2 linked regions of the Catalinimonas alkaloidigena genome follow. The protein of the gene in region 1 interacts with the protein of each later gene in a pairwise test. Links are inferred from orthologs where the notes say so. Each region holds a gene or a part of one and is shown in the gene's direction. Other genes may lie near its edges.

Region 1 (4,368 bases):
CGACAAGTTGAACGCTTCACTGTACCAATCAGCGGCTGCAATCAGATTCGTATCTGTCGGATCGAGCTCCGCCAAACGCTCCTGGTAAACCGCTGCACTATCAAAACGGTTCAATTGTGCGAACAGCTTCGATAAAGAGTCCGCAAAGATAATTTTTTTTTGGGTATTTGTTTCAGTTAAATAATTCGTACGCAGGTGGGCCAGACGCGTCATGGTAACTTCGTCGGCTTCGAACGCGTGCGGTCCCGCTACGGCACCGTCTTCTTCGTCGTGATCGTGGGTGTCGGACTCGGTCGGAACCTGGGCGGTCTGCGAAGGCGTTTCCTGGTTATTTACAACTACGCGGGGTAGTACCAACAACACAAGTACCCCTACTACCGCTACTATACTGATGATGATTATTTCCTTACGCATACTAAATAGAAAAACCTGTTTATCTGAAAGTTAACTCCAGATAAACAGGTCAAAGGTACGTACCGATTTGGTTAGACGCGCACTAACTCGGGCTTTTCTTTTGTATTCAGCTTGTCGCTATCTTTAATTTTTTCGATGAAAATTTTAGATGGCTTGAAACTTGGAATGAAATGCTCGTCGATAATGATGGCTGTATTTTTGGAAATGTTCCGTGCCACTTTTCGAGCGCGTTTCTTGTTAACAAAGCTGCCGAAACCGCGCACATATACGTTTTCGCCTTCGGCCATAGAGTTTTTCACAACTGTGAAAAACGCCTCGATGGCAACTTGCACATCGACCTTGTCAACGCCGGTCTTGTCGGCGATTTCGTTGATTACTTCTGCTTTGGTCACGTTAATTATGGTCTTGGTTAATTAATATAAAACGTTCATGATCGTATCCTCCCTAGGCTCATGATCAACAAATTTAGTTGTGTTTTTTTAATTAGGAAAAGTTAGCTCCAGTTTTTCTATCACCTCATAACAATTTGTATATGTTTGCCTGTTAGTGGAATACAAATTTATAACAACATTTAACCCAAAACAAAAGCAATAGTATTTTCCTTACATTCCCCTTCACTATGACGCATCCATTCGCAGAGCGGTTAATGGCTTGGTACCGCCGTCATGCACGCCCATTACCCTGGCGAAACACTCGTAATCCTTACTATATCTGGCTTTCTGAAATTATTTTACAACAAACACGCGTAGTGCAGGGACAGGACTACTACCTGAAGTTCATTGAAACATTCCCGGATGTGTTCGCCTTGGCCAAAGCCGATGAGCAACAGGTACTTCGACTCTGGCAGGGGCTAGGCTACTACACACGTGCCCGGAACCTGCACTACACAGCTCAATATATCGCTACAGAACTCAACGGAAAGTTTCCGGACACCTACCAACAGCTCCTTCAGTTGAGGGGCGTTGGGAAGTATACGGCGGCGGCCATTGCTTCTTTCGCGTTCGAGGAGCCGGTGGCGGTAGTCGACGGCAATGTGTACCGCGTATTGGCTCGCTACTTTGGTGAAGAGACCGATATCGCTTCGCCCAAGGCATATGCAACGTTCTTTGCGCTAGCCCAGTCGCTGTTACCCGCTGACCAGAGCGCTACCTTTAACCAGGCCATGATGGAATTCGGGGCGATGCAATGTGTTCCCGTCTCGCCCAAATGTATGTTTTGTCCGTTTCAACTGGAGTGTGTCGCCTTTGCAACAGGCCGCCAGGCCCAGCTTCCGGTCAAGCAGAAAAAAACCAAAGTTCGCCCCCGGTACTTTCACTACGTCGTGTTGCGAAGTGAAGAAGGCGACGTATGGCTGAAGCCCCGGACTTCCAACGATATCTGGAAGGGCTTATTTGATTTTTACTTGGTGGAGGGAGAAAACGAAGTGGTAATGGAAAGCGCGCTCTTGAACGATCCCTTAATCAGCAGCCTGCGAAAAGAAGGAACGGAAGAAAGCCTCTCGAAACAATATGTACATATTCTGTCTCACCAGAAAATATACGCGCGCTTTCATACTTTTGTGGCTTCCGGCTCGCTGATCGAGCGGCTGGTAGAGAAAAATGCGCCTGGATTAAGAAAGATAGCCGCAGACGAACTAACGGCTTATCCTTTGCCTGTGCTGATCGATAAGTACTTGAAAGAGACGCATTTTTAGGTTACATTACTCTCATCACCCTACTTACCAATTAAACAAGACGCTATGGCCAGTGGTGTTAACAAAGTGATTCTGATTGGCAATCTAGGCTCCGACCCAGAGATCCGGCATCTGGAAAGTGGCTCTACGGTAGCTAATTTTAACATTGCCACTTCAGAAAGCTACACCAGTAAAAACGGTGAACGCATCACCCAGACCGAATGGCACCGGCTTGAGCTGTGGGACGGACTAGCCCGTATTGCCGAACAGTACCTCAAGAAGGGAAACACCATCTATGTAGAAGGAAAGTTGCGTACGGAATCGTGGCAGGACAAAGACGGCGTTAGTCGGTCGACCACCCGTGTGCGCGTCACCAACTTGACGATGCTGGGCGGAGGCTCGGGCAGTTCGGGAGGCTCGTCCGACTACAACGGAGCCCCGTCGTCAAGTGCCACGCCAGTGCCCCCGCAGCGGCGGGAGGAGCCCGTTCCTCCGGCGATGTCGAGCGATGGCGACGATGACGAACTGCCGTTTTAATATGTTGAACCAGCTTATATAAATTTTGGAAGGTAGTAGTTTAGACCCTGGCGGGTTATTTGGGCTCGGCCAGGGCATTGGAGCGTTGCTATTGGTAACCTGGGTGTTTTACACCGTTGGCGGCGTTATCCTTCTCATTCTTCTTGTTCTCTCCGCGCTCATTTCCGGCGCTGAAGTGGCATTTTTCTCCTTACCGACTGAAGAGGTGGTACGTTTGCAAACCGGCACACCCCGCGAACAGCGTATCGCCGAATTGCTGCATCACCCCAAGCGGTTACTGGCCACCATCCTGATTTTCAACAACTTTATCAACATCGGGTTTGTCACCTTGTCGACTTACATGATGTTGGCTTATTTTGGCGATGACCAGCCCGAAACAGCCCTCTTCGTACTTTCGCTGATCATCACGTTCCTGATTGTCTTCTTTGGCGAAGTGACGCCCAAAGTCATGGCCGTGCAGAACAACCTCACGTTTGCCCGCCAGGTGGTCGGGTTCATCAGCGCCGCCGATACGTTCTTCTATCCGCTCTCGTATGTCCTCATTCACATGGGCAACTTCATTGAACGAAACATCGAACGGAAGGGCTACACCCTGTCGGTGGATGAGTTGAACCATGCCCTCGACATTGCTTCCGATGAAGATACGACCTCCGAAGAGCGCGATATTCTGAAGGGGATTGTCAACTTCGGTACGATTTCGGTCCGGCAGATCATGCGTTCACGGATGGACATCACGGCCTTCGACATTGAATTCGATTACCATCAGTTGCTGGACAAGGTGAACAAGTCGGGCTACTCGCGCATTCCGATTTACCGCGAAACCATCGACCGCATCGAGGGCGTGCTGTACACCAAAGACATGCTGGCGTATATTGAAGAAGATGAACACTTCGAGTGGCAAAAGCTGTTAAGAACGTGTTACTTCGTGCCGGAAAACAAGAAGATCGACGACCTGTTACGCGACTTTCAGGAACGGCGCGTGCACATGGCTATTGTGGTCGACGAATACGGAGGAACGAGTGGGTTGGTCACGCTGGAAGACATCATCGAAGAAATCGTCGGCGAAATCAACGACGAGTTTGACGACGACGAGGACGTCATCTTTACAAGGCTGGACAACCAGACGTACGTGTTTGAGGGAAAGACGTCGCTGAACGATTTCTGTAAAGTGGTGGACGTCGATCCGCTTCTGTTCGAAGAAGTAAAAGGAGAAAGTGAATCGCTGGGCGGGCTATTGCTGGAACTTAGTGCGAAACTTCCGCGTGCCGGTGAAACCATCAAGTACGAAAACTTTGTTTTCCAGATCGTCTCTGTCAATGCCAAACGCATCAAGCGTGTTAAAGTCCACATTACCGAAAGTGATGTTTCTAAAAAAATCGTGTAGCCTGGGGCTGCTGGTGGGGGGGCTGTTTTTGTTTTCCTGCAGCCAGGAATATACCCCGAAGCCCAAGGGATTTAATCGAATCGATCTGCCAGCGCCAGCGTTTCAACCGCTCGAAACGGGACATCCCTATACCTTCGAGTTTTCGAAATACGCCTACGCTACCAAAGACACTACGGGCCTTTCCGAGCCGCATTGGATCGACATCGTCTACCCGGATTTCGGGGCCCGTATTTCCGTAACGTACAAGTCGCTCGAACAGCCCAAAAACCAACTGGTCGAACTGACCGAAGACGCGCGGCGCCTCACGGCCAAACACCAGATCCGCGCCTCGGCCATCGACGAGGCGGTGCTGCAAACCGCT
Region 2 (4,646 bases), on another replicon or contig:
GAGGCGGGGCAGATTTTGCAATTCCGCGACTTTGTCAACCCCACCAAAGCCGACTTTTTCGGTACGTCGGAAACGGCTCAGGATGCGCACGGCACGTCGGTCCTGAATATGATTACGGGATGGGACGAAGAAAAACACGAACGCTACGGTTTTGCGCCGGACGCGCAGTTTTACCTGGCCCGCACCGACCACGGCAACGACGAATTTCGGGGTGAGGAAGATTACTGGATGGCGGCGATGGAATGGATGGATAGCCTCGGCGTCCGGCTCATCAACACGTCGCTGGGGTACGCGCTGGGCTTCGATAATCCGCAAGAAAACTACCGCCCGGAAGAGATGGACGGCCAGACCAGTACCATTGTGAAAGCCGCCCGCATCGCCACCGAAGAAAAAGGCATCCTTTTGGTGGTGTCGGCCGGAAACGACGGCGACAACCGCCACTGGCGCTACATTTCTACGCCCGCCGACGCACCCGGGGTACTGGCGGTCGGGGCCACGTGGCAGGACGTCTGGAAAAAAATGGGCTACAGCGGCATCGGACCGGCCTTTCTGCCTTACCTGAAACCCGACGTGGCCTGTTACTCCCTAACGGGCACTTCGTTTTCTGCGCCGGTCATTACAGGCTTCGTGGCCTGTCTGATGCAGAAAGCGCCGCACCTGACCAATGCGCAGCTGATGGAGCTGGTCCGCCGGTCGGCGCATTTGTACCCGTACGGCAACAATTATGTGGGCTACGGCGTGCCGCAGGCCGACCGCGCCCTGCAATGGCTCGCCAAGACGCCCCCGTCGGCCTCGGCTCGCGAAGTGCGTGTGAAAGGTGACCACTACCACCTGAAACTTCGACATGCTCACGAAAACGAAGTCTTACTTTTCCACAAGCGGGATGCCACGCAGGTAGTCGACCAGACCACCGCTCGTGTCCGTCGCCATGCCCTCGACATCGCCCGTCCTGACGGCGTTGCCCGTACCACCATCGACCTGCAAACGGAAGTCATCGAGCTGGTGTGGGAGTAGATTGCCAAGTTGCAAGTCGTAAGCGACAGGCCTCAAATCCTTTTGGCCGAAGCGGACCACTAAGACGGGAAAAAAAATTTCTTTGTCCGCAGCAAGCGCTCTCGCTGCGTTCGCGATGACAGAGAAGCATTGGATAGAAGCAGGACGTACGACCTGTGATCTATTGACCTGCAACCGGCGACTCTGGACCAGCGACCTTCGACCTGCACCCTAAATCCTGCCGCTTCTTTCCGCCAAAACCGTTACTTTTAATTTTCGTTTTTCTGTACTCCCTTGTCCACGCTCGATCTCAATCCGTATTTGCCCACGGAACGCGTCACGTTGTTTGCGGACGTGATTCTGCCGTTGCCGTTGCCGCAGTTGTTCACCTACCGGGTGCCCCACGACCTGAACGACGCCATTCAGCCCGGCGCACGGGCGGTGGTGCAGTTTGGTCGGCGCAAAATTGTGACGGCGGTGGTGGCGCGACTGCACGAAACGGCACCGTCCCGCTACCAGGCCAAGTACATCCTGGAACTGCTCGACGACGAGCCCCTGGTGAACGAACATCAGCTACGCTTTTTCGAGTGGATGGCCGACTACTACCTGTGCGCCATCGGGGAAGTGATGAATGCCGCCCTGCCGTCGGGGTTGAAAATCAGTAGCCGTTCGCGCATTCAACTGAACCCAGACTGGGACCGCTCCGGCTTCGACTTGCTGAACGAGAAGGAGGGCAAGTTGATCGAACTGCTGGAAGAACACGAGTCGCTGACGTATGACGAAGCCGCCGAGAAGCTGGACGTTAAAAACATTTACCACATTCTGAAAGGGCTGACCGCCCTGCGCGCCATCATTCTGTTTGAGGAACTGAAGGAGAAGTACAAACCCCGCACGATCAAGAAAGTGCGGCTGGTACCGCACCATACGGCTTCGGAAGAGCGGTTACAGGCGCTGTTCGAACAACTGGAGAGCAACCCGAAACAGATTTCGGTGCTGTTGTCTTACCTGCAACGCGTGCCGGTGCACGCCAACCCGGCGTACAATGAAAAAGGCATAGAGAAATCGGAACTGAAAGGAACTGGGATCTCGGCTTCGTCGCTGGCGACGCTGACCAAAAACGGGGTCTTCGAAGAATTTGAAGTGGTAGTGTCGCGCTTCCCCACTACCGGAAAAGCCGAGAAGCTGAAAGAAGTCGTGCTGACGGAACAACAGACACGCGCCCGTGAAGAAATCATCCGCCTTTTTCAGGAAAAAGAGGTCACGCTGCTGCACGGCATCACCGGCAGCGGGAAAACCGAAGTGTATATTGACCTGATCCGGCGCGCGCTCGACAGCGGTTCGCAGGTGCTGTTCATGCTGCCCGAAATTGCCCTGACCACGCAGATTGTGGCGCGCTTGCAGAAAGTATTTGGACAGGAAATGGGCATTTACCACTCTAAATTTTCCGATAACGAACGGGTGGAAGTGTGGCAAAGCGTGGCTTCCGGCGCTATTTCCTTTATTGTCGGTGTACGATCCGCCATCTTTTTGCCCTTCAGCAACCTCGGGTTGATCATCGTCGACGAAGAGCATGAGACGTCGTACAAGCAGTTCGACCCCGCCCCGCGCTACCACGCGCGCGATGCCTCCCTGGTGCTGGCGCGGCAACACGGCGCACGTGTGCTGCTGGGATCAGCGACGCCTTCGATCGAGACGTACCATCAGGCCCGCACCGAACGCTGGGGCTTGGTGGAAATGCTGCAACGCTATGGCGACGCACAACTGCCGGAAATGGAACTGGCCGACATCTCGATTGAGAAGAAGCAGAAGAAATTGCAGAACGGCTTCGGGACCGCGCTACTGGACGCCATGCGCCAGAGCATGACGCGCCACGAACAGGTCATTTTGTTTCAGAACCGTCGCGGGTATTCTCCCTGGCTGCAATGCCAGGAGTGCGACCACGTGCCCCGCTGCCGTCAGTGTGACGTAAGTTTGACATACCACCAGGCCGCACAGGAGTTGCGCTGTCATTACTGCGGGTATCACGAAGATGTGCCCCGCACCTGCCCCGAGTGCGACTCGCCCAAACTGATGGCGATGGGGGCCGGCACCGAGCGCATCGAAGACGACCTGAAGCTGCTCATTCCGGAAATCAGAGTGCAGCGGATGGACCTGGACACCACGCGCAGCAAAAACAGTTACCAGCAGATCATCGGCGATTTTGAAGAACGCAACATCGACGTGCTGGTCGGCACCCAGATGGTCAGCAAAGGCCTGGACTTCGACCACGTGGGGCTGGTCGGCATTTTCGATGCCGACCGCATGCTCCACTTCCCTGATTTTCGGGCGCACGAACGCACGTTCCAGATGATTACCCAGGTAAGTGGCCGGGCCGGACGGCGCGACCGCCGAGGACGCGTTATCATCCAGACCCACAAACCGCAACAGGCCATTCTCCACAAAATTGTGCAGGGCGATTTCCTGGGGCTGTACCTCGACGAAATCCGCGAGCGCGAGGGGTTCTTTTATCCGCCCTTTGCGCACCTGATTCGCGTTACCACCAAGTGCGAAGAACGAAAAGTGGCGTTTCAGGCCGCCACGGCGCTGGTCAATATTTTTAGCCGGCACCTCGGCCCGAGTCGCGTCATGGGACCGGAAGCACCCGTAGTGGAACGGATTCGCAATCAGTATTTGCAGGATGTGCTCGTGAAGCTGGAACGGGGAAAACTGAACCTGAAAGCGGTAAAAGAGATGATCCGCCGCGAAATTCGCACGCTCGAAACCGAGCGGATTTACAAAAATGTGCGCTTCGTGGTGGATGTCGATCCGGTCTAGCCGTCGCAGACCTAAAGTTGCAAGCCCGTTTCCCTCCTCTTATTGCTTTCGACCAAGGGGAAAAGCTTCCTGCTTGGGAACACGCTCACGTGGGGCAAAAAAAGAAAGCGCCCGACAAGTGTCGAGCGCCTTCTATACATCAGGAATATGTCAAACAGGAATATGAATAAACTGTGCCTGTTTATACCGTACGAAAGGAGCGAGGTAACCTCTTAAATCGAAAAAAAATTTACTTTTCTTCTAACAAGCTCACCCTCAGGCTCAAAAATTTAGTTACGCCAGTACTTCTTTTACTTTCTGGGCCGCATCCTTCAGCAAAATCGCCGATTTCACCTTCAGACCCGACTCTTCAATAATCTTCGCGCCCTCTTCGGCGTTAGTGCCCTGCAGGCGTACAATGATCGGTACGGGAATGTCGCCGATCTGCTTGTAAGCTTCCACCACACCGTTGGCCACGCGGTCGCAGCGCACAATGCCACCGAAAATGTTGATCAGAATGGCTTTTACATTCGGGTCTTTCAGAATGATGCGGAAGCCGGCTTCCACCGTTTTCGCGTTAGCTCCACCCCCAACGTCGAGGAAGTTGGCAGGCTCTCCGCCCGACAGTTTGATTACGTCCATCGTGGCCATGGCCAGACCGGCACCGTTCACCATACATCCCACGTTACCGTCCAGCTTCACGTAGTTCAGGCCTGACTCGCCCGCTTCCACTTCCAGCGGATCTTCTTCGGTAATGTCGCGCAATTCCGCAAAATCTTTGTGGCGGTACAGGGCGTTATCGTCCAGGTTCATTTTGGCATCGACCGCCAGAATTTTATCGTCCGAGGTTTTCAGCACCG

The links.
Region 2: the proteins of BLR44_RS10085 (region 1) and priA interact in binary tests that used the Escherichia coli proteins (3 or more experiments, as listed by UniProt). The link is inferred for Catalinimonas alkaloidigena from one-to-one orthologs.

What each region holds. Positions count from the first base shown.
Region 1 is NZ_FNFO01000003.1:675,048-679,415, forward strand. What follows is about bases 1,038-3,887. They hold BLR44_RS10085 (single-stranded DNA-binding protein), read left to right. Parts: upstream 1,038-2,152; coding sequence 2,153-2,623; downstream 2,624-3,887. Other genes in these bases: mutY (A/G-specific adenine glycosylase), read left to right, coding at 1,038-2,107; gldE (gliding motility-associated protein GldE), read left to right, coding at 2,727-3,887. Outside these bases: BLR44_RS10070 (tetratricopeptide repeat protein), read right to left, coding at 1-414; BLR44_RS10075 (HU family DNA-binding protein), read right to left, coding at 486-806; more of mutY, read left to right, coding at 1,034-1,037; more of gldE, read left to right, coding at 3,888-4,007; gliding motility lipoprotein GldD, read left to right, coding at 3,985-4,368. UniProt on the Escherichia coli protein: Plays an important role in DNA replication, recombination and repair. Binds to ssDNA and to an array of partner proteins to recruit them to their sites of action during DNA metabolism. Acts as a sliding platform that migrates on DNA via reptation.
Region 2 is NZ_FNFO01000002.1:24,782-29,427, reverse strand. What follows is about bases 920-4,047. They hold priA (replication restart helicase PriA), read left to right. Parts: upstream 920-1,287; coding sequence 1,288-3,807; downstream 3,808-4,047. Other genes in these bases: BLR44_RS03525 (S8 family serine peptidase), read left to right, coding at 920-1,014. Also shown: more of BLR44_RS03525, read left to right, coding at 1-919; sucC (ADP-forming succinate--CoA ligase subunit beta), read right to left, coding at 4,081-4,646.